Regions from separate parts of the Stackebrandtia sp. genome, predicted to be linked through region 1. Evidence: predicted binding sites of a transcription regulator. Region 1 holds the regulator's gene; the other holds the start of a gene.

Region 1 (5,528 bases):
CGTTTCGAACCAAGGCAACGGATTGCCTCATCGACTGGTACAGCGATCCTTCGAACGTTTCCATCGCGGAGTTTGAGAATACGATCGCCGCCTGCGAGACCCTGTCGAGCCACCCGAGGCTCGCGACGCTCACGAGGCAATTTGCCTGGTATGCCAGCACTGGCCAGGATCTTCGCGTTTTGCGGGACCATGCCGAAATCGCAAACAAGTCCGCTAAAAAGCACGGAGACGTGGCGGGGCAAGCTCGCACGTTGAACGCCCTGGCGGCGATCCACGCGTCCACGGGAAATCTTGACAGCGCGGTCCGACACTTCACCGACGCCACGGACCTTCTGACGGACGACAAGCATCGCGAGCTCAAGGGCAGAATCATGGGAAACCTGGGCACCGCAAGCCATGCCCGCGGCGCCCACGATGCGGCCGAGCGGTATTTGAGGCGTGCCATCGCCATCACTGAGGAGTTCGATGACCAGCCGCTACTGGCGATCCAGCTCGGCAGCCTGGGATATACCTACTCGGCCGTCGGTAAGTTCAACGAGGCGCAGGATTGCCTATCTCGTGCTTTCGAAATCTCCGCGGCCGACAGTGCGATGAAAACTGTCCTCCTGAATCATTTCGGGCACCTTTACCTTGAGATGGGGCGGTACGCCGACTCTGTCGCCGCCTCACAGCACGCGATTGACATTGCCGTGCAGATAGGCGCGACGAAATCGATTGCCATGGCTCATAACATTCTTGGACAGGTCGCACAAGTTCAGGGACGAACGCACGAAGCTTTCGAGCACTATAGACAGTCCTCCTCCATAGCTCAACTGGAGGGCAGGGGCCAGCTCCACGTGGAGATATTTCATCACGAAGCAGATCTCTATTTGGACCTCGGCGACGTCGATCGGGCCGTCGAGCGCCTCACAACAGCGAAGGAACTCTTTGACTCCATACAGCGAAGTGGCGTCGATGTCGGCGGGCGCGAACGGATACTGTCGCGTGTGGAGTCCGCAAGAAAGAAGTACTCGGAGGCAGTGTCCCATGCTCAACGAGCATGCTCATACTACCGATCCGAGCGAACTTCACCTCTTCACCTCGCCCGCTCCCTGGAAGCCCTCGGCGACGCACACCTGGGCCTCAACGACCACACCGAGGCCACCCGCTGCCACACCGAAGCCCTCGAGATCTTCACGCGCCTCGACGTGCCCGAGGCCCCGAAGCTCCGCGCGAAGCTCCAGAACCTCGCCACTCCATAGCGTCCCTAACCGTGGCCGTTGAACGCGTCGCGCATCCGCGAGAAGAAACCGTTGCCGCGCACGGGTTCCACGATCTCCTCGCTGCGCAGTTCCGCGAGCTGGTGTAGCACTCGCTCCTGTTCGGCGTCGATCTTGGTGGGGGTGCGGACGTCGAGGTGGACGTACAGGTCGCCGCGGGTGTCGCCGCCGCGGAGCACGGGGATTCCCGCGCCGCGGATGCGCAGGGTCGACCCGGGTTGGGTGCCCGCGTGGACGTCGACGGTTTCCTGTCCGTCCAGTGTGTCTACCGTCAGGCGGGTGCCGAGGGCCGCGGCCGTCATGGGGAGCTTCAGCTTGCAGTGGAGATCCTCGCCCTCGCGGGTGAAGACGTCGTGGGGCTTTTCGTGGATCTCGACGTAGAGGTCGCCGGCGGGGCCGCCGCCGGGGCCGACCTCGCCCTGGCCGCCGAGGCGGATGCGCATGCCGTCCTCGACGCCCGGGGGGATCTTGACCGTGAGCTTGCGGCGGGTGCGGACGCGGCCGTCGCCGCCGCATTTGTTGCAGGGGTTGGTGATGATGGAGCCGTAGCCGCTGCAGGAGGGGCAGGGGCGGGCCGTGACGACCTGGCCGAGGATCGTGCGCTGGACGTTTTGGACCTCGCCCGCGCCGCCGCAGGTGTCGCAGGTTTCGGGGGCGGCGCCGTCCGCGGCTCCCGAGCCCTCGCACTGGGTGCACAGGACCGCGGTGTCGACCGTGATGGGCGACTCCATGCCGAAGGCGGCCTCCTTGAGGGTGAGCTCGAGGCGCAGGACGGCGTCGGAGCCGGGGCGGCGGCGCGGGCGGGGGCCGCGGCCGCCTCCCATGCCTCCGCCGCCGAAGAAGGCGTCCATGATGTCCTGGAAGCCCATGAAGGGGGCGCCGCCGGGGCCGCCGGGGCCTCCGCCGCCGCCCGGGGCCAGGGGGTCGCCGCCCATGTCGACGATCTGGCGCTTCTGGGGGTCGGAGAGGACCTCGAAGGCGGCGTTGATGTCCTTGAACTTCTCCTGCGCCTCGGGCGAGGGGTTCACGTCGGGGTGGAACTCACGCGCCAGCTTGCGGTACGCCTTCTTGAGGTCGTCAGGAGTGGCGTCGCGCTGAACGCCCAGTATCTGGTAGTAGTCCTTGGCCACGTGTGCTCTCGATGTCATCGTCCGTCAAAATCCAATATGGTCAGTTCTTCGCGAGTATCTCGCTGACGTACCGGGCGACCGTCCGCACCGCGGAGATGGTGCCGGGGTAGTCCATTCTGGTCGGTCCGACCACGCCGAGGCCGCCGACGATCGCACCGGCTGGACCATACCCCGTGGAGACCACGGAGGTGCCGTCCAGGCCGTCGATCTGGTTCTCCTCGCCGATGCAGATGTGCAGCACCGAGCCCGAGTCGACCTCGCCCAGCAGTTTGAGCAGCACCACCTCCTCCTCCAGGGCCTCCAGGATGGGGCGCAGGGAGCCCGAGAAGTCGAGGGAGCTGCGGGTGAGGTTGGCGGTGCCCGCCAGGGCGATGCGTTCCTCGCCGCGTTCCACCAGGGTCTCCAGCAGGACGGTGGACAGCGTCGCCATGGCCGCCCGCACCTCGACGCTGGCCTCCTCGACGAGGGTCTGGATCACCATGGGCGTCTCGGTGAGCCGCACGCCGACCAGCTTGTCGTTAAGGGTCTGGCGCAGTTCGAGGACATCGGTGTCGGGCACCGCTTCGGGCATGTCGATGACCCGCTGCTCGACCCGCCCGGTGTCGGTGATCATGACCAGCATGAGCCGGGTTTCGCTGAGCGGCACCAGTTCCAGGTGACGGACGCTGCTGCGCGACAGACTGGGGTATTGGACGACGGCGACCTGGCGGGTGAGCTGGGCCAGCAGCCGCACCGTGCGGTTGACGACGTCGTTGAGGTCGACGGCCTCGTCGAGGAAGCGATGGACGGCGCGGCGTTCGGCGCCGGTCAGCGGCTTGATCTTGGACAGGCGGTCGACGAAAAGACGGTAGCCCTTGTTGGTGGGCACCCGCCCGGCGCTGGTGTGCGGCTGGTGGATGTAGCCCTCGTCCTCCAGGGCCGCCATGTCGTTGCGGATGGTGGCGGCGGACACGCCGAGACTGTGGCGGGACACCAGCGACTTGCTGCCCACTGGTTCCTGCGTGGACACGTAGTCCTCGACGATGGCGCGCAAAACGTCGAGTTTGCGTTCGCCCATGGGCATCGGCGCACACCTCCCCTTCGTCGTCCGGCCACGCCAGTTGGCACTCCGCGGTAACGAGTGCCAAGGGTACCTGCTTTCCGTGAGACCGGGCCCGTCACAGCCGTCACGTCACACGCGGCGACCTATCCTCGAAACTGTGACGCATCCCCAAGATCCTCACGACCACTCGGTCCACCCGCCCGAGTACGGATACACCGTCCCGCCAATGAGACCGGGGCCACCGCGGGCCGGTGGGCCGCCGACACCTCAGGACTACTCCGAGGCGTCCATGGCCCACTATCTCGGCGTTCTGGGATGGATCGGCCCGCTGATCTACTACCTGGTCTCCGGGCAGCGATCGCCCTACGTGAAGAAACACGCGACGGCGGCGTTGAATTTCCATTTGTCGTTCGTCATCTTCTACCTGGCGGGGGTGTTCGCCAGCCTCATCATTGGTGTCACGATCGGCATCGCCGCCGGCGGGGCGGGATTCCTGGCGATCTTCCTCTACGTCCCCGTGATGATCGGTCTGCTGATCTGGTCCGTCGTCGTCAGCTGCAAGGCCGGGTCGATGGCCAGGCGCGGCGAACTGTATCGGTACCGTCCGTCGTTCCGGTTCATCAAGGACTAGGACACCAGGTCCCGGATGACCGCGTCGGCCAGCAGTCGGCCCCGCAGCGTCAGCCGCACGCGCCCGGAATCCCAGGAGGCGGCGTCGATCAGGCCGTCGGCCAGGGCCTTGCGGGCGCCGCGCCGGCCCGCCTCGTCGAGGGCGCACGACGCCAGGCCGTCGGACAGGCGCGTCCACAACATCACGTCCTCGAGGTGACGTTCCCTGCTCGTCAGCAGTTCGCGCCCCTGGGCCGGGGACAGCCCGTCGCCGAGCCGCTGCCCGTAGCGGGCGGGGTGTTTGGCGTTCCACCAGCGGACGCCGCCGACGTGGCTGTGGGCGCCGGGGCCGAAGCCCCACCAGTTGTTGTTGCGCCAGTACAGCATGTTGTGGCGGCACCGGGCGGTCTCGCCTCGTGCCCAGTTGGACACCTCGTACCAGGCGAAGCCGTTGTCCGACAGGACGCGGTCGGCCGCGAGGTAGCGGTCGGCGGCGACGTCGTCGCTGGGGGCGGGGATCCGGCCGCGCGAGACCTGGCGGGCCAGGCGGGTGCCGCCCTCCACGATGAGCGCGTACGCCGAGACGTGGTCGCAGCCCGAGGCGACGACGGCGTCCAGGCTGGCGGCGAAGTCCTCGGGGCGTTCGCCGGGGGTGCCGTAGATCAGGTCGAGGTTGACATGGTCGAAGCCCGCCTCGCGGGCCTCGGCGGCGGCGCGCAGCGCGCGCCCGGGGGTGTGTTGGCGTTCCAGCACCGCCAGCACGTGCGAGGCGGTGGACTGCATGCCCAGGGACAGCCGCGTAAAACCGTTGCCGCGCAGGGTTTTCAGGTATTCGAGGTCGACGGTCTCGGGGTTGGCCTCGGTGGTGACCTCGGCGTCGCCGTCCAGGCCGATGTACCGGTCCACCAGCTCCACGATCCGCGCCAGCTGGTCGGCGGGCAGCAGCGTCGGGGTGCCGCCGCCGACGAACACGGTGGAGGCGGGGCGGCGCGCCGAGCCCAGCACCCGCGCCGCCAGCGCGAATTCGCGCTCCAACACGTCCACATAGTCGTCGCGCGAGACGCCGCCGAGTTCGGCGGCGGTGTAGGTGTTGAAGTCGCAGTAACCACATCGGGTGGCGCAGAAGGGAACGTGCACGTAGACACCGAAATCGCACGTTCCCATGCGCGCCAGGGGTTCCGCGGGAAGCGCCCCGTCGTCGGGAGCGGGTTCACCGTCGGGCAGGGCTGAAGGCACGAGTACTACGGTACGAGCCATGCCTGACGACACAACAGACGAGTTGGTCACATACGACGTCGATCGTGGCGTGGCCACCCTGCGGCTCAACAGCGAGCCCAACCGCAATGCCCTGTCGACTCCGTTGATGACGAAGCTGCTGGAGCACCTGGACGCCGCGGCCGCCGACGCCGCCGTGCGGGTGGTGGTGCTGGGACACACCGGTCGGGTGTTTTGTTCCGGCGCCGATTTGAAGGAGACCGCCGCGGCCCG
Region 2 (5,528 bases), on a different contig from region 1:
CGACGACGCCGAGGTCGCCGAGGTGCTGGCCCTGCGCAAGGCCGTCAACGCCGCCGACACCCCCGACCAGGCCGCCCCATGCGGCGTGGCGTTTCGGGCGCGGCTGCGCGAGCACGACCACAACCACCGCCACGAGCGTGCCGCCGCCATAGTGGATGGACGCGTCGTCGGGCTGTCCGATCTGGAGTTCCCCCAGACCGACAACCTGCACGCGGCCTGGGGTGGCATCGAGGTGCTTCCCGAGCATCGCCGCCGCGGCATCGGCGGCGCGCTGATGGAGCACGCGATCGCCGCGGCCCGCGCCGACGACCGCCGCAGCCTGTGCATGGACGCCTGCGTCACGGGCGACTGGCCCGACGTCCCGAAGCGGGACGAGGCGGGGCGGCACTTCCTGGAGAGCTTCGGCTTCGACCTGGCGCTGAAGTCCATCGACCGCCGCGCCGACGTCGAGGCCCTGGACGCCGCGACGATCGACACGTTGCACGCCGAAACCCTTGCCAAGTCCGCCGACTACGAGACGGTCGCCTGGAGCGGGACGTCACCTGACGAGCTGCTGGCGCCGATGGCGGCGCTCAACAGCACCTTCCTCGACGAGGCGCCGCTGGGCGACCTGGACCTCGAGGCCGAGAAGATCGACGCCGAGCGGGAGCGCGACCGCCGGGACCGTGCCGTGGCGGCGGGCCTGTTCACCTGCGGGGTTGTGGCGCGCCTCAAGGGATCGGAGGACCTGGTCGCCATCACGGTGATCGGCGTACCCACCGAGCCCGGCACCCACGCGCACCAGTGGATGACGCTGGTGTCCCCCGAGCATCGCGGACACAAGCTTGGTCTGCGGGTGAAGCTGGAGAACTGGCGCCTGCTGCGCCGCGAGCGCCCGAGGGTGCGCTGGATCGACACCGACAACGCCGCCGTCAACGACCACATGATCGCCATCAACGAGGCCATGGGCTTCAAGCCCGTGGACTACCTGTACGAGTACCAACTTGACGTTACGAAGACGTCACACTGACCTTACTCCTTTTCGGGTTATATCCCGCCGACCGACTCACGGAATTCGTGATCTCCGTGGGGAAGGTCGGCGGGAACTCGCCTTGGGGTACCAACAGGTGATGTCACATCGTCCTCAAGGCTCCTTGCGAGGGGCTCACAATGATGTCATAATGACGTCACAACGCGGAATCGACTTGTCTCACCCTGGAGGGCACTGTGGACATCTCCCGTCTGACCATTGACGACTCAGCAGCGGTCGAAGAGACCTGGAATCTGCTCCAGCTCAACCACCGCACCGACCGCCCGGACACGCCGCCCCCGAGCCGCGTCGTCTTCGAGGCCGAGATCGCGGGGGACCACCCCGAGGAACGCGAGGAGCGCTATGCCGCCCGCGTCGACGGACGCGTCGTCGGTGCGGGCGGTCTGGGGGCCTCGCGGCACGACAACCACCACCTCGCCTTCACCTACATCCAGGTCCACCCCGAGTACCGCCGCCGCGGCATCGGCTCGGCCCTGCTGGATCACGTCACCGACCGCGCCCGCGCCGAGGGCCGCACCACCCAGACCTCCCACACCTCCGAGACCCTGCCCGGCGGCCCCTTCCGCCCCGTCGACGGCCGAGAATTCGCCCGCGCCAAGGGTTTCGACATCGTCCACACCGAACGCTCCCGCAAGCTCTCCCTGGTCTCCATCGAGGGAAAGATCGAGACCGAGCTGCTGGACGACGCCCGCCCCCACGCCACCGACTACGAGGTGCTGCAGTGGATCGGCCCCACCCCCGAGGAATTCATCGAGGGCGTGGCCGCCCTGGAAAGCCGCCTGGTCTCCGACGTCCCCCTCGGCGGCCTCGACGTGGAAGAGCAGGAGATCACCCCCGAGCGCACCCGCGCCAAGGACGCCTACGAGGCCAAGATCGGCCGCGTCTTCGCCAGCACCTACGTGCGGCACCGACCCACCGGCGACCTGGTCGGACACGCGGTGGTGGCGGTGTTCCCCGACACCCCCGAATACGGCTACCAGTGGATCACCCTGGTCCATCCCGACCATCGTGGACACCGCCTGGGCACCATCGTGAAGATCGAGAACCACCGCCTGCTGCGCCGCGAGCTGCCGTCGGTCCGCTGGATCATCACCGCCAACGCCGAGGTCAACACCCACATGGTCGCGATTAACGAGCGGATGGGTTTCGTGGAAATGGATCGCCAACTGGAACTGCAACGCAAGATCTGACCGGCCGCGCGACAACTCCCGCCGCAGCGTTCGGCGACGGTGACGAGGGGCCGTCGTATCGGGCATCATGAAAGTCATGACGCATCCTCTGCTCACCAAGCATCGCGACACCCTGGACCGCGCCCTGGCGGCTATCGCGGGGCGCGGCTACTTCTCGATCTACCCCGAGTCCCCCAGCCCGCGGGTCTACGGCGAGAACGCCGCCGCCGACGGCAAGGCCGACTTCGAGCTGTCGCTGGGGGAGCGCTTCGTCATCGACCAGCCGGGCGACCACGAGTACCTCGCCACCGAGAAGAGTCCATTCGGGACTCGCCTGGACGTGGAGTACCCGCGGGCACGACCCGAGGCCCTGATCGAGGCCGCCACGGCGGCCTGGCCCGCCTGGCGCGGCACCGATCCCGCCACGCGGGCGGCGGTGTGCATCGAGATCCTGCAACACATCCACGAGCACGTGTTCACCATGGCCAACGCCGTGCACTTCACCACGGGGCAGCCCTTCGTCATGGCATTCCAGGCGGGCGGGCCGCACGCCCTGGACCGCGGCCTGGAGGCGGTGGCGTACGGCTACTTCGAGCAGACCCGCACCCCCGCGGTCGCCTACTGGGAGAAGCCCGCGGGCAAGGGCCAGGTGCTGGCCATGGAGAAGCGCTACATCGTGGCGCCGCGCGGCGTCGGCCTGGTGATCGGCTGCAACACCTTCCCCACCTGGAACTCCTACCCCGGCCTGTTCGCCTCGTTGGTCACGGGCAACCCCGTCATCGTCAAGCCCCACCCGGGCGCGGTGCTGCCGCTGGCGCTGACCGTGCGCTACGCCCGCGAGGTGCTGGCCGGCGCGGGCTTCGACCCCAACCTGGTGACGCTGGCCGCCGAGGCGCCCGAGGACCGCATCGCCGCCGAGCTGGCCTGCCACCCGAAGGTGAAGGTGGTGGACTTCACCGGCTCGAGCTACTTCGGCAACTGGCTGGAGGACAACGCCCGCCAGGCCGCCGTCTACACCGAGAAGGCTGGCGTCAACACGATCGTCATCGACTCGACCGACGACTTCAAGGGGCTGTGCCGCAATCTCGCGTTCACCCTGTGCCTCTACAGCGGACAGATGTGCACGACGTCCCAGGCGATCTTCCTTCCCGCCGAGGGCATCGAAACCCCCGACGGCCACCTGAGCGCCGACGAGGTGATCGCGGGCATCTGCGCGGCGGTGGACAAGCTGTGCGCCGACCCCGCCAAGGCCGTGGAGCTGTTGGGCGCGATCGTGACGCCGCAGGTGGCCGAGCGGATCGACAACGCCGCCGCCCTCGGCGAGACGGTGCTGGCGTCGCGCGCCCTGGACCATCCGTCCTATCCCGACGCTCGGGTGCGGACTCCCTTGCTGCTCAAGGTGACCGCCGACGCCCGCAAGTCCTACGGCTCGGAGTGCTTCGGACCCGTCTCGTTCTTCGTCACCACCGACAACACCACCGAGAGCCTCAACCTGGTGCGCGACGTGGTCGGCGAGCAGGGCGCCCTGACGATGGGGGTGTACTCCACCGACCCGACGGTGCTGACCGCCGCCGAGGGCGTGGCCTGCGAGGTCGCGGTCCACTTGTCCTGCAACCTGACCGGCGGCGTCTTCGTCAACCAGACCTCCGCGTTCTCCGATTTCCACGGCTCGGGCGGCAATCCCGCCGCCAACGCCTCGCTCGTCGACGGGGCCTTCGTAACGGGCCGTTTCCGCGCCATCGAGTCCCGCCGCCACGTCGAACCGCGCCCCTCAAACGGGTCCGCGTGACGTGTAAGCCACACCGCATGGAAAGCCCACCGATAGCGGCCCTCGTGTAGCCTCCTAACCTGGTCATGGTTCGCGATCAGTGCGGTCTGAACAGCAGTACAGGTCTGCGGGTGTTTGATCGACGGCCGCGCATCCGCGCTGGTCATTAGCACGCACAGTTAGAAGGAAGTACATGGCACAGGGCACCGTCAAATGGTTCAACGCCGAGAAGGGCTACGGCTTCATCGCCGTCGACGGAGGCAACGACGTCTTCGTGCACTTCTCTGCCATTCAGGCGGACGGCTACCGTTCGCTTGATGACGGTCAGCGCGTGGAGTTCGAGATCGCGCAGGGTCAGAAGGGCCCGCAGGCGGAGAACGTCAAGCTCGTGTGACGCGAGTCTTCAAGCGCTTAAGAGGCAGGTGGACGCCACTCCCGGTGTCCACCTGCCTCTTGTTTTGCTGTGAGAGTAATCGTTTCGCACCCACCCGGCTTGGCACTCTCGCCCTGTGAGTGCTATACCTGTGATTGGCACTCTCACCGTGCGAGTGCCAAGAAAGTCGGGGTGGTGGGACCTCGCCGGCGAACCCGCTCAACCGGGGACGTCGACGCAGGTCAGGTCGTCGCGGGCCTCCCGCCCGGCTAAGACGTGAATCACATTTCTGATCCGGAAGGGTACAAGCCGAATGGCTAAGATCATCGCTTTCGACGAGGAAGCTCGCCGCGGCCTCGAGCGGGGAATGAACATCCTCGCCGACGCCGTCAAGGTGACCCTCGGTCCCAAGGGCCGCAACGTCGTTCTCGACAAGAAGTGGGGCGCCCCCACCATCACCAACGATGGTGTCTCGGTCGCCAAGGAGATCGAGCTGGAAGACCCCTACGAGAAGATCGGCGCCGAGCTGGTCAAGGAGGTCGCCAAGAAGACCGACGACGTCGCCGGTGACGGCACCACCACCGCCACCGTTCTGGCGCAGGCGCTGGTGAAGGAGGGTCTGCGCTCGGTCGCCGCCGACGCCAACCCGATCGCGCTGAAGCGCGGCATCGAGGCCGCCGTGGCCGCCGTGATCGAGGAGCTGGGCAAGCTCGCCAAGGACATCGAGTCCAAGGAGCAGATCGCCGCCACCGCCTCGATCTCCGCCGGTGACCCCACCGTCGGCGACATCATCGCCGAGTCGATGGACAAGGTCGGCAAGGAAGGCGTCATCACCGTCGAGGAGTCCAACACCTTCGGCCTCGAGCTCGAGCTCACCGAGGGCATGCGCTTCGACAAGGGATACATCTCGGGTTACTTCGTGACCGACCAGGACCGCATGGAGACCGTCCTGGACGACCCGTACATCCTGATCGCCAACTCCAAGATCTCCGCGGTCAAGGACCTGCTGCCCACCCTGGAGAAGATCATGCAGGGCGGCAAGTCCCTCGTGATCATCGCCGAGGACGTGGAGGGCGAGGCCCTGGCCACCCTGATCGTCAACAAGATGCGCGGCACCTTCAAGTCCGTGGCCATCAAGGCCCCGGGCTTCGGCGACCGTCGCAAGGCCATGCTGGGCGACATCGCGAT

The links. The regulator HrcA, encoded in region 1, represses chaperone genes, less so after heat shock. The targets are predictions, from matches to a motif close to CTTAGCACTCNCNNNNNGNGAGTGCTAAG.
Region 2: the regulator HrcA is predicted to act here: its motif matches at 4,495-4,523, upstream of groL (chaperonin GroEL).

The regions. Positions count from the first base shown of each region.
Region 1 is NZ_DASQPW010000045.1:5,249-10,776, forward strand. It holds gene VE172_RS03295 (AfsR/SARP family transcriptional regulator) at 1-1,241, shown strand, start outside; gene dnaJ (molecular chaperone DnaJ) at 1,247-2,389, opposite strand; gene hrcA (heat-inducible transcriptional repressor HrcA) at 2,430-3,452, opposite strand; gene VE172_RS03310 (DUF4870 domain-containing protein) at 3,658-4,062, shown strand; gene hemW (radical SAM family heme chaperone HemW) at 4,059-5,297, opposite strand; gene VE172_RS03320 (enoyl-CoA hydratase-related protein) at 5,296-5,528, shown strand, end outside.
Region 2 is NZ_DASQPW010000212.1:6,807-12,334, reverse strand. It holds gene VE172_RS16295 (GNAT family N-acetyltransferase) at 1-1,009, shown strand, start outside; gene VE172_RS16290 (GNAT family N-acetyltransferase) at 1,207-2,220, shown strand; gene paaN (phenylacetic acid degradation protein PaaN) at 2,288-3,988, shown strand; gene VE172_RS16280 (cold-shock protein) at 4,161-4,361, shown strand; gene groL (chaperonin GroEL) at 4,654-5,528, shown strand, end outside.